Regions from separate parts of the Paenibacillus sp. R-74696 genome, predicted to be linked through region 2. Evidence: predicted binding sites of a transcription regulator. Region 2 holds the regulator's gene; each other region holds the start of a gene.

Region 1 (7,642 bases), on a different contig from region 2:
GTCGATGCCTTTATTAATCGTCGTCAGACGTGGATTCGGCTCCACGCCAGACAGTTCATGAACGGTTGCGCCAATGCTATTTAATTGGGAAATCACTTCGTCATAAAGCCCCGAACGCTTGATGCTTCCGCCACCGTATACGAGCAGAACTTGCGTCCCGTATGGCTTGACCAGCTCTCCAAGCTGCTGTACCTTCCCTGCTCCGAATACGAGCTTGGTAGGGTTGTACAATTCAAAATCTTTCATAGTAAGTGAAACCTCCCGTTAATTAAAATAAGTGAACGGTTGTATTATAACACTTTCACTGAGTTTTCTAAAGTTATAGACGTTTCGTACTTAACTCGCCTGTATTCAGCGCGGGCTGCTCCGCTTTATGAACCATACAAACGCATAAGCAGAATGCCTGCAAAGGCAGTAGATATCCCGATCGTCTCCAATTTGGAGAAGCGCTCCTTGACGACAAAGCGTGTATACAGCAGCACAATCAGTACATTAAGCGCCGTTACCGCCGACACCAGTCCCGCCTTCCCCACATCAAAAGCCGTCACAATAAACATCATGCCAACCGCATTGGTAATGCCGACTGCCATCCCGACGGAAAACGTGCGGCGGAAGCTCCAGCTCCTTTTGATCACCAAGCCTGCTGAATTGCCTGCTTTAGCTTCAGCAGCTGCGATTGGCTTAGCGTTTTGACTCGTATTCCCGTTTCTAGCGCCACCCGTGAAACCAGCATTTGCAGGAGTAACCGCCATTGCAGCGGACCCAGCGGCTATTTCTTGCGCAGCTTGGCCTGCTGCCAGGGCAGCAAAACGCATCGAGCGCATATCGCGCAGCCACCAAAGCCCAAAGCAGATCGATCCGCTGCTGAACATGCAGACAAGCGTCGGAAACAACGGCGCATCCATCAGCGTCGACCATTTTCCCGACAGATCGTTTCCGGCAAACAGCAGCATGGCCAGCAGCCCCCATTGCGCTCCTTGCAAATTGCCACGGGTAATATCATTGGAATAACGCACCAGCAATATACCCGCGATAATGATAATAAAGGAGCTTAGCTGCGCCATATTCAGCGTCTCGCCCCATACCGCGAAGGCGACAACGACAACAATCGCCGAAGGCAGTGCGGTCAAAATCGCAACAATAGAAGCTTTGCCCACGGCAAAGCCCTTGAACATGCTCGCATTTGCCCCGAAAGAGAGCAGCCCCATCTGCACCCCAATGAGCGATGAAACGGTGAAAGCCGACCCTGTTGCCAGCGTACAAACAAGTGTAATCAGCGCTCCCGAGAAAAATACTCCACACAGCAGCGCATTGCGATTAAGCGCCTGCTGGCTCGTCCAATGATACAAAATCCCCCGCAGCCCAAAACTCGTAGCCGCCAGCAAGGATAATACAAGCCACATGAATGCCATTCCTCCATCTCTGTCTGCCCACACATACTTTCCCTATCATGACAGCTGAAGGTTAGATTGTAAATGCACGAAAATAAGCGGTTTATCTCTATTCAACCTTAGGTCTTCCGACCTGCACATTGTGGACAATCCTCCCTGTTTACATGTGGATAAGTATTGGAGGCAGCGGAAAATACTTAACTTGAACACTGTTGATAATGTGTATAACTCTGTGGATATGTTGAAAAACAGAGCCTGCACCTCCACTAGCTGGCAGATAAAAATGTGCATATTTTCACGCTTTTTCATCCATGTGACATAGACAAACATGGAATGAACATGGCCGTCACATGATGGGCTGGCTGCCGCATATAATAGCGTAAAGAGGTTAACGGCAGAGGAGATGCAAAAGGATGGCAAACAAAGGGCGCAAGGTCGCCATTGTAGGTGTCGGTCAGGTCGGTTCTAGCTGCGCGTATGCCTTAATTAACCAGTCGATTTGCGATGAGCTGCTGCTCATTGACCGCACGTTCGACCGGGCCTACGCACAGGCGCTCGATTTATCGCACAGCATGGATTTTGTCCATGGTCGGACGAAGGTCGCTGCTGGAACGCTGGAGCAGTGCGGAGATGTGGATGTGATTCTTTTATGTGCAGGGGCATATCCAGTGGGCAGCGATGATCGGCTGGATGTGCTGCATACGGTGCGCGAGATTTATGAAACGATGATTCCGCGCATTATGAACAGCGGGTTCTGCGGAATTTTTGTAGCGGCCGCCAATCCTGTGGATATTGTGACGTATGTCGTGTGGGAGCTGTCCGGCATGCCGCGCTGCCAAGTGATTGGCACCGGAACGTCCATCGATTCCTCGCGGCTCAAGACGCTGCTCTGCGAGCATTTCCCCGTTGATGCCCGCAGCGTGCAGGGCTATGTGCTTGGGGAGCATGGCGAGTCACAGTTTCCCGCTTGGTCGCATGTGACGGTTGGCGGCAAGCCGCTGCTGCATATTTTGGCTCAGCATCCCGAGCGCTTTGGACATGTGAAGCTCGGAGCGCTCGCTGAGCAGACCCGCAATGCCGGCTGGGAAATCTATACGCGCAAAGGCTCGACCAGCTTTGGCATTGGCAATGCACTGGCGCATATTACCCGCTCCATTCTAAACGACGAGCATCGCATTATTGCCGTATCGGCGATATTAAACGGCGAATATGGCCAGCGGCAAGTATGCGCCGGCGTACCCGCCATTATCGCCCGCAGCGGGGTTAAGGAAATCGTCGAGCTCAAGCTGACGACGCGGGAGCAGCGGCTGATGGAGCGCTCATGCTCGATTATACGCCAGGCGATTGAGAGCCTGTCTCTCGTAACCGAGAAAGAATAGCCGACTAAAAACGGATTGATTTTTCTGAAAGGATTCGATATGATAGCTGTTAATTAACATCAAGGAACGGGAGAGTAACCTAAATAGGCGCCATTTCAAGCGAGCCGGAACAGTGAAAGCCGGCAATGGACGGTTAGGTGAAGCGCACCCGGGAGATGGCGGCCTGAAACGAGTAATCGCGCTAGGGACGTCCGGTTCAGCACCGTTACAACGGCGAGATGCCCTTCCTTTATTTTGTGCGGAGGCGGCAACAAGAGTGGTACCGCGGGGATAACAGGCCTCGTCTCTTATTTTTAGAGACGGGGTCTTTTTTGCGTGCTGCTCTGCTCTTGCCTGAACATTTATTTTGGAGAGGAAGATGATGATGCTGTTAATGGACAAAATTGCGCTGGCTCTGGCTAATGCACTCGCTCTGCCCGAAGCAGAAATTCGGCCCTTGCTGGAATATCCGCCCGATGAGGAGCTTGGCGATGCTGCTTTCCCCTGCTTTACTTTGGCCCGTACGATGAAACAAAGCCCTGCTAACATCGCTGCTTTGCTTGAGCCCCTGCTGATAGACGCGAGCTGGAGCGTTCAGGCTTCCGGCCCCTATTTGAATTTCAAATGGAATCGGGAGCTGACCGCAGTGCAGCTTATCGCAGATTGGCAAAGTGGAAGCCTTATGCAGGCAGCCATTGGGAATGGAGCGCGCGTCATTATCGACATGTCTTCGCCCAATATTGCGAAGCCGTTCGGCATCGGGCATTTGCGCTCGACGATGATCGGCAATGCGCTCTATCATATTTTACACAAGGTTGGCTATGAGACGGTCAGCGTCAATCATCTGGGCGATTGGGGCACGCAGTTCGGCAAGATGATTACCGCCTATCTCAAATGGGGCGACGAGCAGCAGCTTGCAGCCGATCCCATTAAAGGGTATTTGGAGCTGTATGTGCGTTTCCATGAGGAAGCTGAGCAGCACCCCGAGCTGGAGGATGAGGCGCGCGGCTGGTTCGCCAAGCTGGAAGCTGGCGATGCTGAAGCCATTCGCTGCTGGAGCCAGTTTATTGCTGACAGCCTGAAGGAGTTCAACAAGCTGTATGACCGACTCGGCGTGAGCTTTGACCATTTTCTCGGCGAAAGCTTCTATAACGATAAAATGGATGCCGTCGTGCAGCAGCTTCAGGAGCAACAGCTGCTGGAGGAAAGTGAAGGCGCACAGGTCGTCCGTCTGGATGAGCATGAGCTGCCGCCTTGCCTCATTCGCAAATCCGACGGCACCTCCATCTATGCGACACGTGACCTAGCGACCGCGATATATCGCCATGAAGAGATGAGGGGCAGCGAGCTGCTGTACGTCGTCGGCTCGGAGCAATCGCTGCATTTTCGCCAGCTGTTTCTCGTGCTTGAAAAAATGGGCTTTGCGTGGGCAGCAGCCTGCAAGCATATTCCCTTCGGACTCATGAAGCTGGACGGGCAAAAAATGTCCACTCGCCGCGGCAAGGTCGTGTTTCTAGAAGAAGTGCTGGATGAAGCGGTGCAGCGGGCTTTGCAGAAAATAGAGGAAAAGAACCCTGCACTTGCAGGAAAGTTTGAGGTGGCCGAGGCGGTTGGCATTGGCGCCGTCGTATTCGGGGATCTCAAAAACACGAGAATGCTTGCGGTCGATTTAGTTCTGGAGGATGTACTGAATTTTGAAGGGGAGACGGGCCCATACGTGCAATATGCTTACGCCAGAACGCAGCGGATATTGGCAAAAGCAGCCGGCAGCGACGTGGCTGCTGCCCCTCAGCCTGCCGATTATGAGCATGTTACAGGCGATTATGCCTGGCTGCTGATGAAGATGCTTTTGCGCTACACAGCCGCCCTGGGTGACGCTGCCAAGCGGCATGAGCCGTCCATTCTCGCCAGATATTTGATCCAGCTCGCGCAGGCGTTCAATCGTTTTTACCATCATGACAAGGTACTTGCCGGGGACGCTGGCGAGCGGATCGTTAAGCTTAAGCTGGTGCAGGTTGCTGCCGCTGTGCTTAAGGAAGGCTTAGAGCTGCTCGGCTTGAAAACGCCGAAGGAAATTTAGACGTAAAGCACAAAAAACAGGCATCCACCAGCCAGAAGCGGGGGTGCCTGTTTTTTAAATCTTTTTCAAACAAGTATTAGCTATTCGTCGGTTCCGGAATAAGATCCTTCTCGATGATCTGCTGATTGAAATGAGCGATGTTCTTCTCAAAGCAATTGCAGTAGTAGTCTTTCCGGCACAATGGACAAGGTACGTTCAGCATCCGCGTAACGCCTGTTAATCTCCATACTGGCTTCTGGCTGTAGAACAAACGCGCCTTGGAACCTTCACTAAGTGTCATGATGAACTGATATAACCCTGAGGCAAGATCTTTGTCGGCTAAAATAACGTTCTTAATCTGCAGTTTCGAATTCAAGATTTTCACCCTTACTGTTCGTATTCAAGATTGTGTAATAATACCCTTTATAGCGCCTTAAGTCAATATTTCTGCGGCCAGGACCATCGTTTGGGTATAAAAATCTTCATGCGAAAGTAAGGAAATCCCGCTTCGGCGTATCCATTTTAAAAACGAGACATGCATGGTTTATGCTCTTACACTTTTTTTCTCAAAACAAAGATAAATATCAGATAGGCTATGATTAGAGCAAGATTGAATAGGGGGAGGATCATTTTCCAAAGCTCATTCGGAGCCGTTACAAACATAAGGAGTCCCCCTGAAAACAGAAAGAAGATATTTTCTACTCTTCTTCGAGGCTCCCATCCTGCTTTTACGATACTGACAATAACCCATAATGTAATAAGCACATAAAAGATTAACGCAATTAAATTAAGCAAAAATTCACCGCCTATATTCAAGACGAATAATACGTCTCTATTTCTAATAATTCCGTTTGGCGTAAATGTTTATTAAAGTTTTTCAATATAACTATAAGCTTTACCTAAGTAACTCTTTGCACTACTCCATTGGTTTGCAGCTACCCCTGCTAGTATCGCAGCTGTTCCTCCACCAACAATAATAGCTCCTATCACGCTCCAAGATAATGCTGCTACCGTTCCACCCACTTCTATCCATAAACTCATTAAAGCAACATCAAACGTGCTGAATTGCATAGCGAACAAATCAACCCCATTTTTCGCGGTAGCAAACCATTGATTAGAAGCTGTAGCTTGCTTCTGAGTATTGCTTCCTTCAGGATCAGGTTTTGCATGATCACCCACCCAATTATAATTCATACTTTCATAGCAGGCAAAAGTATAGCTAGTCATTGAATTATTACTGTAATAATGGCAAACGGATGGTATACCAGCTTTATCAATGGCCCTCAGTCCCATGCTAGGCTCTTTATCATCCATTAGCTCCCCGTTTATATAAACCTTGTAGTCATAAGTAGCAAATATCGTATTTACCGTTAGAGTGTCCGAAAATATCTCCGTATAATTTTTGTTGTTCTCATATTCAGGGAAAAGACTAAATTTTTTAGACTCTGTGATAACGTTCTTAACACCCTGCGTGCCTTCACTTCTTTCTATTGTGGTAACGGTAGTGACATTTCCTAATACTACTCCTTCTACTGTCTTAAATTCTGTTGTATCCGATATCACATGTATATTTGCATTCTCTGCAAATACTACTGAAACAGCATTTGAAAAAACCAACGTCATAATCAACAAAAAACTTATAAACTTTTTACTCAAAATCCAATCACTCCCTTTTTTTCCAATCATACTTCACTCCGAATTTTAATCCAATAAGACAAAAGAACTATATTGATTTCATTGAATTTCTATTTCAACGTAATCACAAACGTAATAAAATCGTTCTGCTCCTGTGAATAAGTCGCGGCGACGATTTTTTTGCCTGAAGGGCTCCAGCCGAGATCGTCGGATAAATATTGGACATCGAGCTTAATCGGCACCGTATCGCCGCTAATGGCATCCGCCACAAACACGCCGTTGTCGCCGCCAGTACCTTCCGATGTCAGGCTGTAGGCCAGCTTCTTGCCATCTGGCGACCAGCTTGTGCCAAATACCTGTGTCGCGCTGCCCAGCTCAATCGGTTCATTGCCCTTTGCATCGGTAATCATCAGCGTCCGCGTCGTGTTCGTGGTGCGCTTCACCAAAGCGAGCTGCTTGCGCTCTGGCGATGGAATGACCCAGACGACGTCCGTCGCCAGCTTCTCCCCCTGCTTGCTGCCATCAGGAAGAAAATACAGCACTTCATTCACGACATAATAAATGCCGCCTTCGCCTGGCATCGCCGTAAAAATCCTCTGCTCGCTATCGTATATCGTCTCCAATGTGCCATCGACGCCCGCCTTGATCACTTTGCCCTCTATCGTCATGAACAGCACATGCGTATCATCCATCCACATGCCTGTTGTCGTATCGATCACATCTTTGCCCAGCTCCACTGACTTTCTCGTCTCCAAATTCATAATATAGCCGTGGGCACTTTCTTCGTTATTCAGCTTATAAAATAAATATTTCCCATCCGGTGACGGCTTCGCAAATCCCTGATGGGCAGGCTGTTCGTACAAGGCTTCCTCCTGCTTTGTCACCAGATTATGCACATACAAGTTGTTGGGAAACATCATCTCCCCTTCCACCGCTATTTTCTGCTCATTCTCATTGCGCTTGACGGTGACAAGCTGATCCTCGGTAATAAAGCTAATCCCCCGCGTTCTATCCATTTGGGCAATTTGACTGACAGCTACCTTCGTATCGGTCGATTGATCCGGCTCGACGACAGTAATCGTTTTATCCGGCTTTTGTATCGTTTCGCGTGCTGGCGCATTACCGTCCCCACAGCCCGCGAGCAGCAGTGCAACAGAGCAAGCAGCCACACCTGTATTTATCCATTTAAAATAGGTTTG
Region 2 (7,642 bases):
TATTTTGGATGAGGCGAACCGACCGGTTTCGCAATTGACAGAAGAAATACATGCGACGATTTTGTAAGCAGGCTGTTGTCAGTTCCTCCGTTATGTAAAGGCTGGTTCCAAGTATGAAAAGCACCCGCTTAACAAAGAATGAGGTTATCACTCCTCAATTCTTTGGTGAAGGCGGGATGCATGATGTTCCAGCATATGTTTGCGACGATGAACGAAATGCTCGACAACATTATTGATTCCTACCCTCTGGCGGCGGAGGAGCAGAAGCAATATTATGATGAGCAGCTTTACGCTTTAAAGCAGATCAGCGATTCTTTAATTGAGCAATGGATTGATTTTGAAGAAAAATTTGCCGGTTTTACAGAGGATGAAGCTGAGCAATCCAATGCTTCACTGCTTACAGCGGCAGCAGAGTATGAAGGTCAAGCATTAGCGGCGGTGCCGCAAGTGTCGTCACCACAGCAAGCGGATAAACCAAACGTTTCGCAGCAGCCTATTTCTGGCATGACTGTGGAGCAAGCGGAGCTCATATCCAAAGGACAGGGCTATTATCAATTATTTATGTTTTCCCATGCTGCAAAGCAGTTCCAGCTTGCTGTAAACCACTTGCCGGAATGCAATTTGGCAAGGCTGTTTTTGGCTATGACGAATATGCACCTGCAAAATTGGAGTGAGGCGCAGCGTCATTTTCAACTGCTAATTGGACTTACGGACTATCCGAAATGGCTCGCTTTAAGCTATAATGCCCTTGGGTGCATTCAAGCGGTTCATTTAAACTTGGAGCAGGCAGAGCAATTTTTCCTTAAAGCCTATGAGCTGGACCCAAGCTTTAAGGACCCGCTGAATAATTTGCAGAGCTGCCGGGAACGTCCGCAGCAGTTGTCATTATTGTTCGGCAGCACGGAGCTATGCTGCTTGTGAGAGGATCGGATTTATTTTATGAAATATGCAGTGCTTGATTTGGAAACGACCGGACACAGCGCCTCCGATGATATTTTACAGGTGGGGCTGGTCCTCCTTGATGATGATCTTGAAGTTGTTCATACGTATAATTCGTTTGTAAAGCCAACGATTGCCATACCGCCGTTTATTACGCAGCTTACCGGCATTGACGAGGCGATGGTGGCGGATGCGCCGGAGCTGTCTGATGTGCTGATGGACATGATTCCGCTGCTTGATGATGCGGTGCTCGTGGCGCATAATGTCAATTTTGACGCTGGTTTTCTGAACCAGGCGCTCGATCGCAGCGGGTACCATACGTTTGCAGGGCGCAGGCTCGATACGATTGAGCTGCTGCGCATTCTTTTTCCATCGATAACTTCTTACCAGCTTGGTGCTGTTTCTGAGCAGTTCGGCATTACGCATGAGCATCATCATCGCGCTGATAGCGATGCAATGGCGACCGCCGTTATATTCGCCAAATCGGTACAAAAGCTTCGGAGCCTGCCGCTGCTGACTTTGCAGCGGTTATCTTCGCTTGTGGACAATGGCAGCGATTTAAGCTGGTTTATTACGGTTACGCTTAAACAGGTAGAACAAAACATCGTAATGGGCGTCCCCGATTATGATTTTTTCAACCAGTTTGCATTGAAAGCTAGAGAATGGACAGAGGAAAAGCCCGCGCGCAGCGAAGAGGGAGCCTCGCCTTTGCAGGAGATGTCATTCGAGCAATATTTGGATGAAATCAAGCAGCGCTTTATTGAGCAATTTCCTAATTATGAAGAACGCGAAGCGCAGACGACGATGTTCCGTGAAGTGTTTGACTCGCTGGACAGCAAACGCCATTTGCTTATTGAAGCAGGAACGGGTACAGGAAAGTCTCTCGGCTATTTAATACCCGCGCTCTATTATGGTATCCGCCAGGATGAGAAGATAGTCGTCAGCACGCATACCATTAATTTGCAAGAGCAGTTGAGGCATCGCGATGTACCGCTGCTTAAGCAGATTTTGCCGATAGAGTTTCGGGCTTCAATCTTCAAGGGCAGAGGCAATTATTTGTGCCTGCGCAAGTTTGAAAGTAAAATAAATACAAGGGATATGATGTCTCCTGTTGACGATGCGATTACAGCCTCGCAAATGGTCGTGTGGCTGGGCGAGACGGAAACGGGCGATCAAGAGGAGCTGAATTTCAGCAACAAGGGGACCGACTTCTGGTCTACCGTTGCCAGCGATGCAGATTCCTGTCTGAACCGGGCGTGTCCTTGGTTTAAACGCTGTTATTATCATCGTGCCAAGCATGAAGCCAATATAGCTGATGTGTGCATTACGAATCACTCCATGCTGTTCACAGACATACAGGCCGATCATCGGCTGCTGCCGACCTACAGCCATTTGATTGTCGATGAGGCGCATCATGTGGAGGAAGTAGCAAGCAAGCATCTGGGCATGCAGCTCGGCTACTATACGATAACCAATGCGTTTACGCGTATGTTTAAGGACGCTCGTTCCGGCCTGCTGCCATCTCTGCGCATTCATCTCCAGCAGGAAAGCGATGAGCGGGTGCAAGGCTGGCTGGAAACGATTGATACCGTTATTCCCGCCTTTACGGAAGTGAAGGAGCATTGGGAAAGGCTGTTTGAGATGCTGTACAGCTTTGTTCAAGCTTCTCCTGATGCGACGGGTGAAAACAATCAATCTGTGTACCGTTTGCGAGGCGACAGCCTCCCGGAAGGCTGGTCCGAAGTGCTCGCCGAAGAGACCAATATTCATACGGAGCTCATTCGCGTGCTGAAGACGGCTGAGAAAATGTCCGAGGAGATTAAAGATCGCATTGATGAGCTGGCGGTACAGGCGCTTGTAACGGACTTGAATGGCGCTTTACGCGATTTGACGAGAGTCAAGGATGATCTGCGCAGCTTTATGAAGGTCGATCAGACGACGGACGTGTTCTGGCTGGAAGCCAATATGACCTACAAGCATCGATCGCTGCATCTTTATGCGGTGCCAATTGATGTGAGCAGCCAGCTTCAGCAGTATTTATTTGATGTGAAGGACAGCATTATTTTAACGTCCGCCACTCTATCGGTGCAAAAATCATTCCAGTTCGCTGAAGAGCAGCTTGGACTTGGCGGCTTTGAAGAAGCGGGAAGGCTGCGTACCGTGCAGCTGGCATCGCCATTTAATTACCGTGAACAAGCGCTCGTTATTATTCCGCGCAATTTCCCTGTTCTTAAAGGCTCAGCGGGAGAGCCCGCATTTATTTCAATGCTCGTCTCTTCCTTGGCAGATGCGGTGCAGCAGACAAATGGCAGAATGCTAGTGCTGTTTACCTCTTACCGAATGCTAAAGCAGGTATACGATCCGCTTAAGGCGGCGCTTGCGGCCACCAGCATTCAAGTGCTGGGCCAAGGCATCGACAGCGGCAATCGTACGAAGCTGACGCGGCGGTTTTTACAGCAGCCGGAGTCTGTGCTGCTTGGCACAAGCAGCTTTTGGGAGGGCGTTGACATTCCTGGCGAAGCCTTAACTTGCCTTGCTATCGTCAGACTGCCATTCCAACCGCCGAATCATCCGCTGCTGGAGGCGAAGTCGGAATTGCTGCAGCGCCAAAAGCAAAATCCTTTTATGAAGCTGTCGATCCCGCAAGCGGTTATTCGCTTCAAGCAAGGCTTTGGCAGGCTCGTGCGAACGGCGAAGGATAAAGGGATTGTCATTATTTATGATACACGGGTTATTGAAACGTATTATGGCAAGCATTTTCTCTATTCTTTGCCTGGACCGAAAATTGAGCATATGCATATCGAACAAATTGTACCGAGAATGAGAGAATGGCTTGGTGCCGAGAAGGAGGAGGAGAACGGGTGAAGCAGACGAAAATATCGGAGGCCGTCGTAAGACGCCTCCCCATTTACCTGCAAGTGCTGAACGAGCTGAACAACCGGGAGGTGCAGACCGTTTCGTCCCAGGAGCTTGGCGTCAAGCTGGATTTAAATCCGGCGCAAATCCGCAAGGACTTGGCGTATTTCGGTGATTTTGGCCGCAAGGGTATCGGCTATGATGTGACGTATTTAATTGAAAAAATTCGCCAAATACTCAAGCTTGATCAGACGATTAATGTGGCGCTTGTCGGTGCGGGTAATTTGGGTCATGCTCTATGCAATTATAATAAATATTCTAAAGACAATATGAAAATTATTGCGGTGTTTGATGTGCATCCATCTAAAATCGGCTCGCAAATTAATAATTTGACCGTAATGCCGATGGATATGCTGAAACATACGGTTGAGGAGAATAATATTCGAATTGGGATTATTACCGTTCCCGGATTTGAAGCGCAAAACGTTGCTAATCAATTTATAGATGCGGGCATTGAAGGCTTGCTCAATTTTGCCCCAGCGATATTGAAGGTACCAGAAGAAATTCGCATTCATCATGCTGACTTTACGAAAGAGCTGCTAAGTCTGGCGTATTACTTGGAGAGGGAAAGGGATGACGAAAATGAGCCAAATTTGGATTGAAAATGGACGTTTTGTAACGATGGAGGATGGCGAGCATGTGCTTCAAGGGCATATGGTTGTGACCGATGATCGCATTACATATATCGGAGCAGAAGCTCCAACTGGGCTGCAAGCCGATGTGCAGAAGCTGGACGGCAGTAAGCTTGCTTTTATGCCGGGCCTAGTAAACACGCATGGGCATGCAGCTATGACCTTGCTGCGCGGCTACTCCGATGATCAAAACCTGCAAGTCTGGCTGGAGCAAAAAATGTGGCCGATGGAGGGCAAATACATCGACCTTGATACACGTGCGGGCAGCGCGCTTGCCGTGGTAGAAATGCTGAAATCCGGTACAACGGCTTTCGTGGATATGTATGACCGCATGGATCAGCTGGCCGAAGTCGTGGAACAGTCCGGCATTCGCGGCTGTCTGACGCGCGGCGTCATTGGCCTCTGCCCAGAGGATGTGCAGCAAGCGAAACTGGAGGAAGCGATAGCTTTCGCACGCGATTGGAACGGCAAGGCAAATGGCCGTATTACGACGATGATTTCGCCGCATGCGCCTTATACATGCCCGCCCGATTATATTGAGAAATTCGTGCAGGCTGCTCATGATTATGATTTGCCGCTGCACACGCATATGTCAGAATCAATTGCCGAAGTAGAGCAGAACGTTCGCGATTATGGCGTTCGTCCCGTTCAGCATCTCGACAATTTAGGCTTCTTCTCTCGTCCGGCACTTGTTGCTCATGCGGTGCATTTGAATGACGAGGAAATTGCGCTGCTTGCTGACCGCAAAGTAGCTGTATCGCATAACCCGGTCAGCAACCTCAAGCTGGCAAGCGGCATTGCCCGCGTTCCTGATTTGCTTCGCGCTGGTGTAACGGTATCACTAGGCACGGACAGCGCGGCGAGCAACAACAATCTCGATCTGTTCAAGGAAATCAATCTTGCGGCTTTGCTGCATAAAGGTGTTTCTGGCGATCCTACGGTTGTTCCAGCCATTGAAGCTTTGCGAATGGGCACGGTATACGGCGCTCGCTCTATTTGGCAGGAAGATTCCATTGGCCGCCTGCGCGTTGGCATGAAGGCGGATTTCATCGCCATCGATATTGAACAGCCGCATTTTTACCCACAGACGGATATTGTGTCCCATCTGGTGTACGCGGGCTCGGGCCGCGACGTCAAGCATGTATGGGTAGACGGGCGTCAGGTTGTACGGGATGGCGAATGCACATTGCTCGATGAGGAGAAAATTCGTCACGATGCTCAGGCAAGCTTCGAGAGGTTGTTGAAGGCATAATGCGGGCGAGAACGAGAAAGCCGTTTTGGACGGTAAAACGGGCTGTCTTTATTTCAATTGTTTTTGTTATCGCCTTGTTGACCGTTACGATTGTTTATTACCGCGCTGTGCATAAGGAATTATGGGCAGAGGAAGCTCCAATTAAGGCGTATGCTGTAGAAGCCGCACAGTTGACGGAAGTTACGGGCATGACGAAGCAGGTGTGGGATGGCATTTCCTGGGTCGTAAAAGGGAAGACCGCGGATGAACAAGAAGTTTACGTATTTCTGACAACAGTCGAAAGTCCTGTGCTTACACTGAAAGCAACGGAACATATTACAGCAGAACAGGCGGAATCTGCGTTACTGAGCAGTAAGCCGGATGCGGATGTTAAAAGGACACAGCCGGGATTGCTGAACGGCGAGCCGGTATGGGAAATTTTTTACAGCCGTGATGAAGCGATAACGAAATATTATTATGCGTATTATTCGTTCCGCGATGGCGCATTTGTGAAGCAATATAGTTTAGTAGGTGACAAGGCGTCCTAGCTGTATTGGATGCTTAAGCTGTAACAGCTGGAATTGCTGGCTATTATTACACCCCCTTATTCAAAAGGCGATGTGATATACTTTCGTGTATCGGAGTTGATATGCGTTTGGTATATCACCGTCATTTTGAGAGGGGGATTTTTACGATGTTCAAACTCAGGATCATGCCGATTTTGCTAACAGCTGCTGCGTCCGCCCTCGTTTTGTTTGGAGGCTGGCTCATTTATCATCAGGTTGCATTCGCAGCTCCGCTTGCCAAGGCGGTTGATCAAATAGAAGGCATTGCTTCATCCGACACACCTATTATGGATACGGACCGTATTACTTTCCCGCTGACGCTTACAGCCGGAGCGGATTTAAAGCATGTATATGAAACGATAGTCGAGCAAAGCAAATCTGTCGCCCAGAGCCGCGACATTCAGCTCGATATTGCGAATACCGACTCGAATGCGAAGCTGGATCAGCTGTGGTCATCGTCTTTATTCAAAGTGGCCGAAGCGATGGAGCACAAAAACTATTCTGCTATTCCGGAGGCACTTAAAGCTTTGGCAGATGAACATTCGGGTGTGGAGGCCATTACCGATATCGATGATAGCAATGTCTATATTACGCTGAAAGATGGCACGGCAACGAAGTATATCATCCTTCCGCGCGTTGCCCCGCAGCTGGAGGTGTCCAGTTATGCGTAAATACGGCATCGAAATGGCGATTGGCTTTGTTCCGGTATTCATTGCCTTTCTTTTATTTGTAAATGTGAATTTAATGCCTTTCGTACTGCTTGTCATTATCGCAGCTGCTGTCGTGTATTTAGCGACTGGCAGAGGCAAATTCGCACATGCTTCCGGAACGAAGCGGCGGAAGGTGTCAAGCAGCGTTCCCTTTTCCTTTGAGCAAATCGGCGGACAGGAGCGGGCCAAGCAGGAGTTGATCGAGGCGCTTGATTTTCTCGTCCGACATGAGGAACTGAGCAAGCTGGGCATTCGGCCCTTGAAGGGGATTTTGCTGACGGGACCTCCGGGAACTGGGAAGACGCTAATGGCGAAAGCCGCAGCGCAATATACCGACTCAATTTATCTGGCTGCCTCCGGCAGTGAATTTGTAGAGATGTACGTCGGCGTCGGCGCTGGCCGGATACGCGACTTATTCAAAGAAGCCCGGACGAAGGCGAAGAAAGCGGGCAAGGAAAGCGCCGTTATTTTTATCGATGAGATCGAGGTTATCGGGGGCAAGCGCGATGGCGGGCAGCATCGGGAATATGATCAAACGCTCAATCAACTGCTCACGGAAATGGACGGTATTCATGCGGATACGGCGCCGCGGCTGCTCATTATTGCAGCAACGAACCGTAAAGAAATGCTCGACAGCGCCCTGCTTAG
Region 3 (7,642 bases), on a different contig from region 2:
CCACGGTCTAGCCCCTCCTCCAATAGTATTTCTATATCTGTAGAAATAAGGCTATCATATTGGCAAGTAATAAGTAAAGCTTTAATTTTAAGAAGGAGTGAGGTGGGATTTTCTTTACAATAACCCCCCTAGGGGGATAAGATGAGGAGAATATGCGAAACAAACGGGAGGCTTGAGATGTGATGCTGGATGCTCATCAGACCGGAATAACGACACGGCGGGAAAAAATAAAGATCATATTGGCGCTTGCTGTGCCGACGATGATTGAGAATTTTTTGCTCACTATAGTTGGATTTATCGATACGTTGTTTGTATCTAGAATCGGTCTGAATGAGGTGGCTGCCGTTGGGGTTGGCAACACCGTTATAGCCGTCTATATAGCGTTATTTATAGCTTTGGGAATTGGCACCTCCTCTCTAATAGCCCGAGCAGTAGGAGCAGGGGATTTCGCCAAAGCGAAGGCCATTGCAAGGCAGTCGACATGGATATCGGCGTGTACAGGCCTAGCGTTAGGGCTCGTTAGTTTATTTTTCGCGGAGTCTATTTTGCGTTTAATGGGAGCGGCACCGGATGTTCTGGCACAGGGGGTCATCTATTTTCAAATTGTCGCGGTGCCTTCCTTGTTTATATCACTTATGGCGATCTTCGGCAGCATTTTGCGTTCTGCGGGCGATACGAGAACACCGATGATCGTTGGCATATGGGTCAATCTCATTCATATTGTGCTGGATTATGTGCTCATATTTGGCATTGGGAGCTGGCAAGGCTGGGGAATTGCCGGTGCAGGCTGGGCGACCTCCATAGTCCGCGTTATTGGAACAGTGGTGTTGTACAAATACATACAGAAATCAAAGCTTTCTTTTTCCCTATTTAAAAAACAATCTGCGCAGAGCTACACGTATCCGCTATTAGCCTTAGCCTTGCCCGCCGCTGCAGAACGGCTGATTATGCGCGTCGGACAAATGTTTTATTTAGGACTCGTTATTCGGATTAGTACCGAAGTATATGCTGCGCATTTGATAGCAGGCAATGTCATTGCGCTATCTTATTTGCCCGGTTATGGCTTGGCGGTAGCGGCTACAACGCTTGTCGGTCAGCAATTGGGAGCGGGGCGAGCGCGGGATAGCTATGAATATGGGCTGCTGACTGCATGGATAGCCGTTGTGTTCATGACCTTAATAGGCATTGTATTCTGGCTTGGCTCAGGAATAGCTGCAAGTTGGTTTACAGGCGACATCGTCATCGTTGAGATGGTTCGTACTGCCCTCGGAATTGATGCGTTTGCTCAGCCGTTTCTGGCGATAAGCCTAGTCATTGCAGGAGCTCTGCAAGGGGCAGGCGACACGAAGAGCCCCATGTATAGTACAATCATTGGTATATGGGGAATACGAGTGCTGGGCATTTATGTGCTGTGCTTGCATTTTCAGATGGGTATTGCAGGCGTCTGGCTGGTCAGCGCGATTGATCAACTGATGCGATCTGTTTATTTGATGCAGCGTTTCAAGTCTCGACTGCATGCGGAGCAGGCGATCCCTCGAGGTGAGTAGAGGAGGATGTACATTGGAGCAGGATCATACACACACGCATACACATACGCATGAACATAAGCATCGCAAACAAATTATTAATCGCTTGGCTCGTATTGAAGGGCATGTTCGATCGGTGAAGGAAATGACGACTGATGGACGCGACTGCTCGGATATTTTGCTGCAGATCGCGGCGGTGCGCAAGGCGCTCGATAATGCGGCCAAGCTGCTGCTTAAGGATCATTTGGAAAGCTGTGTGGTGGATGCGATTCACCATGGGGAGAAGAAAACGCTGGAGGATTTGAATAAGGCGCTGGAGCATTTTATACGCTAGCCCTAACTGCTTACGGGATACAGAGGGATACGGATACCTGATAAACAGTGAACGGTTACCAGTTAACAGTAAGATAAGCCGTGTTTCTCTACTGAAGAGAAGCACGGCTTGTTTTATGTGTATTTTTTCTATACGGCTATTCGGTCTTTCTTCGGGTGAACGCCAGCATAAGGAAGGAAATTAGAACAATGGCCATCGTCCATGCCCAGGCCATCGTCATATTTCCCCCGTCTACGGCGACGTAGATCGCGGTTGGTACCGTCTGCGTAACACCTGGAATGTTGCCAGCAATCATGAGCGTAGCGCCAAACTCACCGAGCGCTCTGGCGAAGCCGAGTATATAAGCGCTGATAAGTGATGGCCATACAAGCGGCAGCGTAATATAGCGAAAAATCTGCCATTCGTGGCCGCCCATGGAGCGGCCCGCATCCTCAAGATGATGATCTACTCCTGAGAAGCCAACCTTCATCGTCTGGTAGACGAGGGGGAAGGCAACGACAATGGAAGCGATAACCGCCGCCCACCAGGTAAAAATGACCGGTGCATGAAATACCCATTCAATCAGCTTGCCCATCCAGCCCCTGCGGCCCAGCAACACAAGCAGCAGGAAACCAATGACTGTAGGCGGCAGCACGAGCGGCAGCATGAATAGCGTTTCAAGCAGCAGCTTGCCTTTGAACTTTGCTTTCGACATCCATTTTGCAATGACGACTCCAAGCAAAAGGGTTACAACACTCGATAGTAAGGCAACCTGAAGAGAAAGCCGGATCGGCGTCCAAAATGCGGGCCAATCTATGCCTGCCCCAATCATTGCGCTGCGGAGAACCCGTATTTAGTGAATACGTTCATCGCATCGGCTGTTTGCAGGTAAGCGTAAAAAGCTTCTGCTTCGCTTTGATGCTTTGTTTCTTTTACAATACCGATTGGATATACAATGGGTGTGTAAGTTGCCGGGTCAACAGCAGCAGCGATTGTGACTTTATCGGAAGTCAAAGCATCTGTACGATAGACGAAACCAGCGTCTACATTGCCTGTTTCTACATATTGCAGTACTTGGCGCACATCTTTCGCTTGGACAAGCTTGGATTGCAAGCTATCCCACAGCTTAGCGTTCGTCAAAGCTTCCATTGCATAGTTGCCGGCAGGAACGCTTTCTGGAATACCGATTGCGATTTTGCCAAGGGTATCCTGGCTGAGATCAGCAATAGCTGCTACTTGAACTTTGCTGTCAGCTCCCGTTACAATAACGAGTTCATTGGCCAGCAGCTTCTTTTGCTGATCTTCGCCAATAAAGCCGCCTTCAACGAGCGCCTTCAGGTTTTTGGAAGAAGCCGAAAGGAACAAATCAGCGGGAGCTCCTTGCTCGATTTGCTGCTGCAATGCGCCAGAAGCGCCGAAGTTAAAGTTTAAGGAAATAGATGGATTTGCAGCTTCATAAGCTTGCTTGATTTCTTGCAGGGCATCCGTCAAGCTGGCAGCAGCGGAAATCGTTAAAGCTACGTTTTCGATAGGTGCGGCAGCTTCGCTCGCTTGCGGCGATGCCGATTCTACAACAGCAGGGCTAGGACTGCTTGTGCTTGTATCCGTTGCAGCCGTTCCGGTATTGTTCGCGCCACACGCCGCGCATACTAGCAGCACAGCCAACATGAAAAATAGTACAGCAGGTTTCTTGAAATGTGTAAACATAAACTCTCCTCCAAATATGGTTTGTTATATCTATTTATATCTAAATATCATTATAGACTGGTGTCAATTCTACTGTAAAGGGAGATGGGATGTTTGAAATATATTATGCTACAATTAAAGGTATGAAAATAATGACCAAATTCAGCCCGCAACCTAGGCTGAGCGAGGCTAAGGAGATCCAATATGTCCGCTGACATCTCATATACAACTGAAGAAATCGCCAAGCTATTAAAAATTTCCAAGCTCACGGTATACGATTTAATTAAAAAAGGAGAGCTGCCGTCCTACCGGGTAGGGAAGCAGATGCGAATTGATGCTTCCGATCTGGAAGCATACAAGCTGCGGGCTAAAGGCCTCCAGGCTAATATGCCTGCCAGCAAGTCAACAGCTTCCCAGCATCAAGGTACTCCACACGTGTACGCACAGGATTTATCGGACAGAAGCGCTGCCTCAGCAGCTGCTGGCGGGGGACGTCCTATCGTCATTACCGGACAAGATATGAGCCTAGATATTCTAGCCAAGCATATCGAGCGGGAGGGCTTGGGGCTGCGCCCGCTGCGCTCCTACGTCGGCAGTATGGACAGCCTAGTATCGATGTATAGAGGAGAATCTGACATTGTCAGCACGCATTTGCTGGATGGCGATACAGGGGAATATAACGTTCCCTATATTCGTAAACTATTGATTGGAGCACCTTATATCGTTGTGCATTTGCTGACGAGAAGCGCGGGCTTGTTCGTGCAAAAGGGAAATCCGCTTAAGCTGGCAAGCTGGGCCGATTTGGCGAAGCCGGGACTGCGCCTTATCAACCGCGAGCGCGGTGCCGGCGCACGCGTGCTGCTCGATGAGCAGCTGAGGCTGCACCATATTCCGGCAGCTTCCATAACGGGCTATGACCAGGAGCAGACGAATCATCTTGGAGTAGCTGCGCAGGTTGCGTCAGGCGAGGCCGATGTGGGTATTGGAACGGAGAGGGCTGCAGCGAACGTTTCCCGCGTTACCTATATTCCGCTTGTTCAGGAGCAATATGACTTGGTTATGTTGAAGAAGCCGGACAATCAAGTTTTTATTCATGCGGTCATTCGCATTTTACAGTCGCAAAGCTTCAAGCAGGAGCTGGGAGCTATCGAAGGGTATGATTTAACCCGTACCGGGGAAATTACCGCGGAAAGCTGAGAACATCAAAAGCAGGAAGAAGGAACAGCGGATGAACCATTTTAAAACAGGAACAGAGCGGTTTGTACAATTTATTTTAAATAATAAATTTGTTATATTTCTGCTCGTGCTGCTCCTGGTAAGTTTGAATATTTTCGTCATGAGCAAAATCTCCTACGTGTTCACGCCGCTCACCGTATTGTTCAAGACGGTGCTGCTGCCGATTATTTTAGCTGGTGTAGCTTATTATTTGCTAAATCCGATTGTTGACTATTTGGAGACGAAGAAGGCTCCGCGCATTTACTCTATTTTTGTAATCTTTGCGGTCATTTTGGGCTTGCTGACGATTTTGCTGACGGTGGTTATTCCAATTGTAAGCACACAGGTCGTAAGTCTGGTCGAAAATTTACCGGGTTATGCGGATCAGCTGCGAACGAAGTTTGATGAGCTGATGCACAGCGGCGACCTGCGGGAAATTGGGCGGTGGCTCAATATAAATCCGTCAGATTTGAGCGGCAATATTACGAAGCGGGGAACGGAGCTGCTAAATGGCGTGTGGCAAAGTGTAGGGTCTTTCGTGGGAGCGCTTAAAGATGTTGTGCTTGCGGTCATTACACTGCCATTTATTCTGTTCTACTTACTGAAGGATGGCAAGAAGCTGCCGAATTATATTGCTGCTATACTGCCAACGAACATGAGAGCACACACGAAGCGTATTATGGGCGAAATGAACGGCCAAATCAGCAGCTACATAAGAGGGCAGATTATTGTGAGCTTCTGTATTGGCCTGCTGCTGTATATCGGTTATTTGATTATTGGGCTCGAGTACTCGCTAGTGCTGGCGCTGATCGCTGCTTGTACAGCTATTATTCCGTATCTGGGTCCAGCTATCGCGATTACGCCCGCTCTCATTGTAGCGATGGTAACCTCACCCGTCATGCTGCTTAAAATGATTGTGATCTGGACGATTGTCCAGCTGATTGAAGGAAAGTTTATTTCTCCGCAAATTATGGGGAAAAGCATGAAGATTCATCCCATTACGATTATTTTCGTCATTTTGACCGCTGGAAATTTGTTTGGATTAGGGGGCATTATTTTAGCCGTCCCAGGCTATGCTGTGCTGAAGGTTATCGCAACGAATTTCTTCCACTGGCTGCAGGCGCGTTCCCCGCTTTACGCAGCGGAGGAAGTGAATGCGGATAATGATTTTAAGCTATAATATAAGCATTATAAAACGGAGGACTGCTGGCATAAGCAGTCCTTTTATTAAAATATAATAAAGGATCTAAAAGTTGTAATTGCAGTTTTTGTCGCAAAGGAATAAAATGAACATGAGTGTGGTCAAGTCCCTCTAATAATGCGCCCTTATTGTGAAACATTTCACAATTTCAGGCTTTTTTCAGAGGCGGCTTGCCGTTGTAACGGCGTTTAACTAATCATGCAACAAACAACGCAAGGGAGGCATTTTTCGTATGTCGGAAACATTAACAGAGCAAGAAGTACAGACGGGATCTGTACGTAGTGAACTGGACGTTCTGGAGCAATTGCTTAAACCGGAAATCCAAAGCTCGCTGAATCAGCTGGTAGAAAGCTTGCCTAAGCTTGCTGAAATGGTTACTTTGATGACCAAAGCTTATGATGTAGCAACAACTGTGGCGAATGATCAAGTACTTATGGGCGACATGAAGCATGGTATTGAGGAATTCGTTAAGCCGATTACGGACAAGGCTAAAGGCATTGCATCGGCTGCTGTAGAAGCAAATGATCGTGCACAAGCAGAGCCTACGACAATCGGTCTGTTCGGCATTCTCAAAATGCTGAAAGATCCTCAGGTTCAACAAACATTGCGTTTCGCGCAATCGTTCCTGGATGTATTGGCTGAGCGCAACAAACAACGTTAAGATCGGATCAGAATGAGAACGGAGGAACAGTATGTCTAAGCATATTTTGATTTTGGGTGGCGGATATGGTGGTTTGCTGAGCGCATTGACAACTCGCAAACATTTATCCCCCGAGGAAGCAAGCATTACCGTTGTTAACCGTATTCCATCGCACCAAATCGTAACTGAATTGCATCGTCTGGCTGTTGGCGGCGTTCATGAGAACAACGTTGCTTTGCCGCTGACGAAGCTGTTCAAAGATAAATCCATCAATTTGGTTATCGACACTGTCGACAAAATTGATCCGGACCAGAAGCAAGTTCACCTTTCCAGCGGTGCAAAAACTTCCTACGATACGCTTGTTATCGCTCTTGGTGGCGAAACGGCATTTTTCGGCATTCCAGGCCTTGAAGAGAACAGCCTGACGCTGAAATCGGTTGAGGAAGCTAACCGCGTGAGCGCGCACATTCAAGAGCGCCTTGCTGCGTATGCAAAATCGAAAAACAAAGCTGACGCAACGATCGTTGTTGGCGGCGGCGGCCTGACTGGTATTGAGCTGATCGGTGAAATTGCCGACATGCTGCCAAAATGGTGTGAGCAAAGCGGCGTAAACATCAGCGAAGTATCGGTATACAATGTTGAAGCAGGCCCGTCGATCCTGGCTGGTTTCCCTGCAGAGCTTGTTGACCGTGCGAAAGCAAGCCTTGAGAAACGCGGCGTTCAATTGCTGATGGGTATTGCGGTTACAGAAGTAAAAGGCAACGAAGTTATTTTGAAAGACGGTCAAACGCTTGTGGCTAACACATTCGTATGGACTGGCGGCGTTACAGGCAACCCTGTCGTAGCAAACTGCGGTATCGAAGTGAACCGTGGCCGTGCGACTGTGAATGAGTTCCTGCAATCGACTTCGCATCCTGAAGTTTACCTGGCTGGCGACAACGCAGTTGTATTTAGCCCGGATGGTCGTCCATATCCGCCAAGTGCACAAATCGCATGGCAAATGGGCGAAGCAATCGGCTATAACTTGTTCGCGCAATCCAAAGGCTTGCCGCAAAAATCGT
Region 4 (7,642 bases), on a different contig from region 2:
AAATGGGCTGCGGCATTTTAATGAAACGAACTGCTAATTAGAAAGAAGGGAATTGTGCTATGCATGCTATTTTAAAAAGAAAACGTCCATTGCCATCTATGTCATCTGCTTCTTCTTTATCAGCGGGGCCCTCTTCCTTCTCCGTAATCGGGGTATCGCTGCGCGCCAGCCTGCTGTTCCTGCTTCTTTGCGGTGTCGTGTATCCGCTTGTGAGCACGGGAGCCGCGCAGCTGCTGTTCCCAGCTCAGGCAAATGGCAGCCTGCTCAAGGATAGCACAGGCAGCGTCGTTGGTTCGTCGCTGATCGGTCAGCCTTTCAGCGATCAGCGCTATTTTCAGGGGCGGGTATCGAGCATAGATTATAAGGCGGAGGCCTCCGGCTCTAATAACTATGCCCCCTCCAATCCGGAGCTGCTAGAGCGCATGAAAGCATCTATCGCCCAGTGGCAGCAGGATAATCCGGGCGTTCCGCTGGAGCAGCTGCCCGTAGCGTTAATCAGCAACTCCGGCTCTGGGCTTGACCCGGATATTACCCCGCAGTCGGCGCTCGTGCAGGTGCCAAGGATCAGCAGGCTGACAGGCCTGCCCACTTCCAAGCTGGAAGCACTTGTTAAAAAGCATACGAAAGGCCGCGCGCTCGGCCTCTTCGGTGACCAACGCATCAATGTGTTGGAGTTGAATCTGGCTTTATCCACACGAATCGGCAAATAAAAGAGAAGGCGGGAGCAGGATGCCACCGTATCAACGCAAGACGCCGGAGGAGATATTGGCTTCTATCTCCCGGCTGCATAAAGGACGCCTGAAAATCATCATCGGCTCGGTCGCGGGCTCCGGAAAAACGTATCATCTGCTGCAGGAAAGCAGGCTTCTGAAGCAGCAGGGCATTGATGTCGTCCTTTGCGTATTAACGCCGAATCCGCCTACGGATAGGAATCAAACGTTGCTTGAGTCCGAGCTGGAGCAGGTCCCCAGCATTAAGTGGCAGCGCGATGGCAAGGAGCAGCAGGATTTGCCGCTGGAGGCGCTGCTTGCCCGCAACCCGGAGGTCGTGCTCGTCGATGGCCTCGCCCATCGCAACCGTATGTGCGCCCGCTTCCAGACGCGACTGGAGGACATTCAATATTTGCTGGAGCATGGCATCAGCATCATTACGACGATTAACGTGTACGAGCTTGAGGGCGAGGACGGGGTTATTTTCAAAATGACGGGCATTCGCGCGGAGGAGACGGTCCCGGCGGATACGCTGGAATGGGCCGATGAGGTTCGCCTCATTGATGTATCTCCTGAGACGATGCTGAGCCGGATGGAAGAGGGGCTGCTCGGCAGCCCTCTCCATCCGGCTATGCGGCTGCGCGGCAATCTGGCTGTCCTGCGCGAAGTCGCGCTCTGCCTCATGGCGGAGGGTGTTCACGAAACGCTGGAAAAACATCGCGAAGCGCTGGGCTTAAGCGGCCCGTCAGGAGTTGCCGAGCGGATTGTCGTTTCGGCGCAATATCACTTCAATGGCTCCCTATATGTGCGCCGAGGCCAGCAAATTGCCAAGCGGCTGCACGGCGAGCTCGCCGTCGTCACCTTTCGGCTGCCGGGCCGCAGCCTGCTGAGGGAGCAGCAAACGATCAAACGCTCGATGCAAAAACTGGTGGCGAAAGTCGGCGGCACGTTCGAGGAGCTCCCTCTAACGCATGCGCGCAAGCTACCCTCCGCACTTGTAGAATATGCAACGCGGCAGCATGCAACGCGCATTGTGATGGGCCATTCCAAGAAAAAAGCACGGCAGGAGCGTTTGCAAGGCTCCATCGTCAACCGCGTGCTCCGAAAAATACGGAACATCGACGTGTTTGTGATGACGGATCAGGCGGAGCATGAGGGAGAACGAATTTTGCCCGTTAAAACCCGCTGGGGCGGGCAGGAGGCGCTTTTTCACCGGCTGAATACCCGCGAAATAGAGGAACAAGCGCAGCTCATGCGCCAGGGCACGTTCAAAATTTATATCGGTGCCGCTCCCGGCGTCGGGAAAACGTACAAAATGCTCCAGGAAGGCAACATTCTTAAGCGCAAAGGCGTGGATGTCGTCATCGGCTGGCTGGAAACGCATGGACGCAAGGAAACGGCGGAGCAGGTCGGCGGCTTGTCGATTTTGCCCCGAGCAGCTATTCCCTACGGGGCAGTCAGGCTTGAGGAAATGGACACAGCGGCTCTTATCGCTCGCCGCCCCGAGGTTGTGCTTGTCGATGAGCTTGCCCATACGAATGTGCCGGGGAGTAAGCTTAAGAAAAGGTACGAAGATATTTTGCTGCTGCTGGAAAACGGGATTTCCGTTATTTCCACCGTCAACGTGCAGCATGTTGAAAGCTTGAATGATGCGGTTGAGCAGCTGACTGGTGTACGGGTGAGAGAAACGGTGCCGGATGCGATTTTACAAATGGCTACTGAAATTGAGCTCATTGACGTTACGCCCCAAATGCTGGCGCAGCGCATGCGTGAAGGTAAAATTTACAAGCTGGAAAAGGTTGAGCAGGCGCTGGGCTCTTTTTTCAAAATCGGAAATTTGATTGCCTTGCGGGAGCTGGCACTGCGCGAAATTGCAGATGATGTTGATGAACGGCTGGAGTCATGGAAACGCGGACCTTCGCTTCGGGGACCTTGGCGCAAGCGCGAGGTGATTTTTGTATGCATCGATTTGGGTGATCAGGCGGAAAGGCTTATTCGCCGCGGCTTTCGCATCGCTCACCGCTTGAAGGCAGAATGGCATGTCCACTATGTGCACAGCAGGAAGATCCAGCAAACCGAGACGCAGCAAAAGCGGCTCCAAACACTACGGCAGCTATGCGAGCGGCTTGGAGGTCAACTAGCCGTAAGTGTTGCGAACAAACGCCAAGAGATTAGCGGGATTTTGCTGCAAAAAATGAACGCCCTGCAAGCAACTCAGCTCATTATTGGGCAGTCGCGCAGGAAGCCGTGGCAGATGCTCTTCCGCCAAACGATTGTGCATGATATGCTGCGCTCCGCCCGGCATATAGATATGTTAATTGTTGCAAAATGGGAAACAGAGCCCATGCCGCCTAATCTCGGCACAGACCCTGTTAAAGATGTATAAACAGGCTTACTTACGGGGGGCGGTCATCTTTTCGAGCTGATGGAGTGTTGCAGCAGCCTTAAGCGGGCTGCCACAACGCTCCAGCTGAAAGGAGTTCCTAATAAGCCGTGTTTCCAGATTGGCTGGTTTTGCCGGAAGCAAAGCCTTTGAACAGCGTTGGTACGTTGGAATAACGCGTGTTAGTGATTTTGCCCGTTGTCGAGCTGCTGTCGGTGCGCAAAATTGAATCCTTTACCTTGGAAATATCGCTATTTGAAACATTCATGGAAACCGCATAGGATGTGCCGCCATTTTGACGAACGAGCTTGCCGATGTCATTGGCCTTGAAATTTTTAATATTAATTGTGCCGGATGCATTCATTTGAAACACCTTGTCATAGGCTTTATATGCGCCGCCGCCTGTAATATTAACCGTACCGGAAGATTTTAGCGTCAAAGCGTCCTCGCCTACATCCTGCCAAGTCACATTCTCAATATTACAGCTGCCATAGCAGTGAACGCCGTCTGCAGCTGGGGCGCCGATAATAACATTTTTCAGCGTTGCGCCTGCCTCCAGACGAAATACTGGCTTTTGATTTTCCGCTTGGCTGCCATCACCGAGCGTGCTCGGGTTCGCTACAAAAACTTTGCCTTGACCATTGTAGGTTGTATTTTTAGGTACAATAATGGTAGCGTTTACAACTTCAGCCGCCGCTACAGGGGCAGGCTGCACACCAGCAATTGCAATAATAAGGGCCAAAGACAATAGAGCACCGATCCATTTTTTCATCGAATAAACTCTCCTTTATTCCATTTAATTTGGTTGTGGTGAAGCCTCATCCTTATATGCCTCTACTTTTATGCAAATAGATGTGCACCTCCGTTTGCATCTACCAAAAGACTACCTAATTTTTGCCATTACAGGAATAATCATTAGCTCAGTAGTTGTCCAAATGGCCCAAAATCCCTTATTCTGTAACAATTTGCGCAGTAACCTGTGATGAATGTCACAATCGATTGCGCCTCTCTGTGTTATTCTAACCTCAGTAAGCAGCAAGAGGAGTGATGGCTCATGGAAACAGAAGCGCTACGCAAAGTCGAGCAGCTCGCACAGAAGAAGCATATGATTTTTAAGCAAAGCCGCATTCGCTATATTTCCAGGTCCATGCTCGCCAGCATGTTCATCGGCTTTGGCGTTATCGTCGCCTTCAAGACGGGTAACTTTTTTTACGCCGAGCATTCTCCACTCGCTTATCCGATGGCCGCGCTTACGTTCGGAGCTGCTATTATTCTCATCGCATACGGTGGCGGCGACTTGTTTACCGGCAATACGTTTTATTATTCGTTTACCGCGCTCCGGCGCAAGCTCAAATGGACCGACGCTATCAAAATGTGGCTGACAAGCTACGGTGGCAACCTGCTAGGCGCAGCCGTGTTCGCGCTGCTCATTATGACAACCGGACTGTTCGACAGCGAGAAGGTCAATACGTTCCTGCTCAGCGTGGTCGAAGCAAAAATGCATACGTCGTCAATGGAGCTGTTTTTCCGGGCGATTTTATGTAACTGGCTTGTCTGTCTCGCCTTTTTCATTCCGATGGGCATGAAGCATGACGGGGCAAAAATGTTTTCGATGATGCTGTTCGTCTTCTGCTTCTTTATTTCGGGCTACGAGCATAGCATTGCCAACATGTGCACCTTCGCCATCGCACTAGTCGTCGACCATCCAGACACGATTACTTACGGCGGCGTCATTCACAATCTTGTGCCTGTCACACTCGGCAATCTGATTGGCGGCGGCGTTTTAATGGCATATATGTATTATTTCGTGAACAAGCCTTATTTCGACAAAGAGGATCACACGCAAGAGTAAGTACACCATTAGACGGGGAGAGATCGGATATGAAAAAATCAAGAATTGTTGTCATTGGCGCTGGGGCTGTAGGCTCGACAACCGCCTATACGCTTCTGCTTCGCAACCGCATGGATGAGCTGGTGCTCATTGATGCCAATGAGAAAAAAGCGATCGGCGATGCGCTCGACATGAACCACGGCATGCCGTTCCTTGGCGGCACGAAGGTATGGGCGGGCACTTACGAGGACTGCAAAGGCGCGGACATCATTATTATTACGGCGGGTGTAGCGCAGCGTCCGGGCGAAGAGCGCATTCAGCTGCTGAAGCGCAATGTTGCGATTTTCGACCAAATTATTGATGAAGTCTTGAAATATAATGACGATGGCATTCTGCTGATTGCTTCGAACCCTGTAGACGTCATGAGCTACTTCTCCCTGCGAAAATCACGCTGGCCCGTTAACCGCGTCATCGGTTCGGGTACCCTGCTCGACAGTGCGCGCTTCCGCTATCTGATTGGCGAAGAGCTGAACATTGATCCGCGCAGCGTCCACGCGCCGATTATCGGGGAGCATGGCGATTCCGAGCTGCCGGTATGGAGCCTGTCGAACGTTGCGGGTACGGAGCTTGGACTGAACGACGAGCAGAAGGACCGGATCTTCACCGGCACACGCGATGCCGCTTACCAAATTATCGAAGCAAAAGGCGCAACGTATTACGCCATCGCTTTGGCGCTTGACCGCATCTGCACCGCTATTCTGCAGGATGAAGGCGCTGTGCTGAACGTATCAACCCTGCTCGACAACTACCTCGGCGTATCCGATGTGTACATCGGCGTTCCATGTGTCGTTGACCGCACCGGTATCCGCAACGTTCTGGAGCTAACGCTGTCCGACGAAGAAACGGCGCTGTTCCAGAAGTCGGCGAATAAGCTGAAAGGCTTGATTGAGTCGATTCGGGATGAGATGGCATAAACTTCTCCTTAATACGCAACACCAGACCATGTGTTTAAAAATAGCTACTTAGCAAAGAAACCGATATCTCTTTTTGAAAAAGAGGTATCGGCTTCTTTGTTTTCTATTGAATGATGTGCTCATTTATTTCTTAACTTATGCCTTACTGCTAATCCTGACCGTCGCTGTTGCCGCATCCCATTTCAATTCATCCTCCTTCAAACCGGATTTCCACTCCCACCTTAAGGCTAAATTACGAAGGTAAAGTAAATCTTAGATGAAATGGAAGGTTTGCTGAAAGTTTCAGAGGTTGTCGAAAAAGGCAGCCTCTTCAGTCCAGATCGGGTCGAACCGAGCTAGGCTGGGCTGGGTGAAAAAACGGCACGCCCGCCTTAACCGGATGCAGCAGGGGCTCAAAGCCGGGAATTCGCGCCTCGATGACGTCGCCATCGCGAAGGACGACTGCGCCAGGCGTCCCGGTCAAAATGACATCCCCGGGAAGCAGCGTCATCACCTGCGAATGAAAGGCTATGAGGTAGGCTGGCTGGTAAATCATATTAGCCAGCACATTGCGATGGGCAAGCTCGCCATTGTGCCAGGTTTCCACTGCCAGCTGAGGCAAATCCGCGAATTCATCACGCGTAATCAGCTCCGAGCCTAAGCCAAAAAAGGTATCGAAGCTTTTGGCCCGCGTCAGAAAACGCTGATGCTTGGCATGAATATCCGCAGCCGTTACATCGACGGATACGGCAAAACCTGCTACGAAGTCCAGCGCCTCGGCTTCGGTTATGTTTTTGCAAGTACGTCCAATAATGAGCGCCAGCTCAGCCTCCGCCGTTACATGCTCCGTCTGCTGGGCAGGCAGCTCGATCGCCATATTCGGACCGATAAGCGACGTATCCGGCTTCATAAAACTGACGGGATCGGCTTCAGCGAATAATTTCTCGCGCTCAACCGTTTCTTTTACATAATTCATGCCAATACCCCAAATTTTGCGGGGATGGCGATATAATGGCGCAGGCATTATCGCTTCTTTGGGCACAGACTCCATCGCTCCGAGCTTTTCTCGACCGACCCCGCTATACCATGCCGTCAACTCGTCCAGTTGACCATCCTTCAGCAAATCAAACACATTGATGGCCCATTCTGTCTGCTCCAACTGATTAATCGTATGGAGCAGCACATAGCGATCGTCAAGGTTGATGCACGCTTGCTCGATACCCTCGTAATGGATCGTTACCAGCTTCATCTATGTTGCTACCTCCCCTTCATTTCCGCTGCTAGGTCTCCAGCTTCGTTCCCATAAATTCGCATGCTTGTCTATCCATCGGAGCAGCTTCAAATCCTGCCCTGCCCCTGCAATAATGGATAAGCCAATGGGCGCACCATCCACCTCGCCAACCGGAATCGTCACCTGCGGCAAGCCCGACAAGCCGGCTATACAGCAAAGCTGCATCGTTAAGGCACGCTGCTTGTCTGCCGCATCTCCGCTAATGTCGCGGTCTGGCGCCGTTCCGGGAATGGTTGGGATGAAGAGCAGGCTATCCGTACCGAGCAGTTCATGCAGCTTGGTACGAATACTGCTCCGCTCCTCTACCTTTTCCTCGCTATCTTCGCTCTGCAAGGTGCTCGCCCAGCGAAATCGCTGCGCTATACCCGGGCCAAAAGCAGGCTGCTCGCGCGTAATCCACTCGCCATGCGACTGCCAAATTTCCAGCCCTTGAATGGTGCGGAATACTTCCAGCCACTGCTCCAGTCCTTCAGG

What was found. Region 2 encodes Rex, which represses fermentation and respiration genes when NADH is low (regulators of the CRP and FNR family bind a similar motif). Its sites were predicted from a motif close to TTGTGAAATATTTCACAA; they were not measured.
Region 1: the regulator Rex is predicted to act here: its motif matches at 1,675-1,692, upstream of ACSR9A_RS20020 (L-lactate dehydrogenase).
Region 3: the regulator Rex is predicted to act here: its motif matches at 6,070-6,087, upstream of ACSR9A_RS05380 (DUF1641 domain-containing protein).
Region 4: the regulator Rex is predicted to act here: its motif matches at 4,071-4,088, upstream of ACSR9A_RS10760 (formate/nitrite transporter family protein).

Annotation. Positions count from the first base shown of each region.
Region 1 is NZ_JBPULM010000042.1:72,560-80,201, forward strand. It holds gene ACSR9A_RS20010 (iron-containing alcohol dehydrogenase) at 1-246, opposite strand, end outside; gene ACSR9A_RS20015 (EamA family transporter) at 372-1,403, opposite strand; gene ACSR9A_RS20020 (L-lactate dehydrogenase) at 1,805-2,770, shown strand; T-box leader at 2,824-3,061, shown strand; gene argS (arginine--tRNA ligase) at 3,129-4,829, shown strand; gene ACSR9A_RS20030 (hypothetical protein) at 4,906-5,184, opposite strand; gene ACSR9A_RS20035 (hypothetical protein) at 5,676-6,494, opposite strand; gene ACSR9A_RS20040 (TolB-like translocation protein) at 6,554-7,642, opposite strand, start outside.
Region 2 is NZ_JBPULM010000030.1:110,300-117,941, reverse strand. It holds gene panD (aspartate 1-decarboxylase) at 1-67, shown strand, start outside; gene ACSR9A_RS12240 (tetratricopeptide repeat protein) at 181-921, shown strand; gene dinG (ATP-dependent DNA helicase DinG) at 940-3,804, shown strand; gene ACSR9A_RS12230 (redox-sensing transcriptional repressor Rex) at 3,801-4,457, shown strand; gene ACSR9A_RS12225 (amidohydrolase) at 4,438-5,739, shown strand; gene ACSR9A_RS12220 (hypothetical protein) at 5,739-6,266, shown strand; gene ACSR9A_RS12215 (hypothetical protein) at 6,413-6,955, shown strand; gene ACSR9A_RS12210 (AAA family ATPase) at 6,948-7,642, shown strand, end outside.
Region 3 is NZ_JBPULM010000018.1:233,061-240,702, reverse strand. It holds gene ACSR9A_RS05415 (ArsR/SmtB family transcription factor) at 1-4, opposite strand, end outside; gene ACSR9A_RS05410 (MATE family efflux transporter) at 183-1,547, shown strand; gene ACSR9A_RS05405 (metal-sensing transcriptional repressor) at 1,561-1,860, shown strand; gene modB (molybdate ABC transporter permease subunit) at 1,997-2,671, opposite strand; gene modA (molybdate ABC transporter substrate-binding protein) at 2,668-3,546, opposite strand; gene ACSR9A_RS05390 (substrate-binding domain-containing protein) at 3,730-4,722, shown strand; gene ACSR9A_RS05385 (AI-2E family transporter) at 4,754-5,920, shown strand; gene ACSR9A_RS05380 (DUF1641 domain-containing protein) at 6,174-6,602, shown strand; gene ACSR9A_RS05375 (NAD(P)/FAD-dependent oxidoreductase) at 6,634-7,642, shown strand, end outside.
Region 4 is NZ_JBPULM010000027.1:84,730-92,371, forward strand. It holds gene kdpC (potassium-transporting ATPase subunit KdpC) at 99-710, shown strand; gene ACSR9A_RS10750 (histidine kinase) at 730-3,096, shown strand; gene ACSR9A_RS10755 (pectate lyase) at 3,194-3,865, opposite strand; gene ACSR9A_RS10760 (formate/nitrite transporter family protein) at 4,148-4,945, shown strand; gene ACSR9A_RS10765 (L-lactate dehydrogenase) at 4,975-5,898, shown strand; gene ACSR9A_RS10770 (fumarylacetoacetate hydrolase family protein) at 6,209-7,126, opposite strand; gene ACSR9A_RS10775 (amidase) at 7,127-7,642, opposite strand, start outside.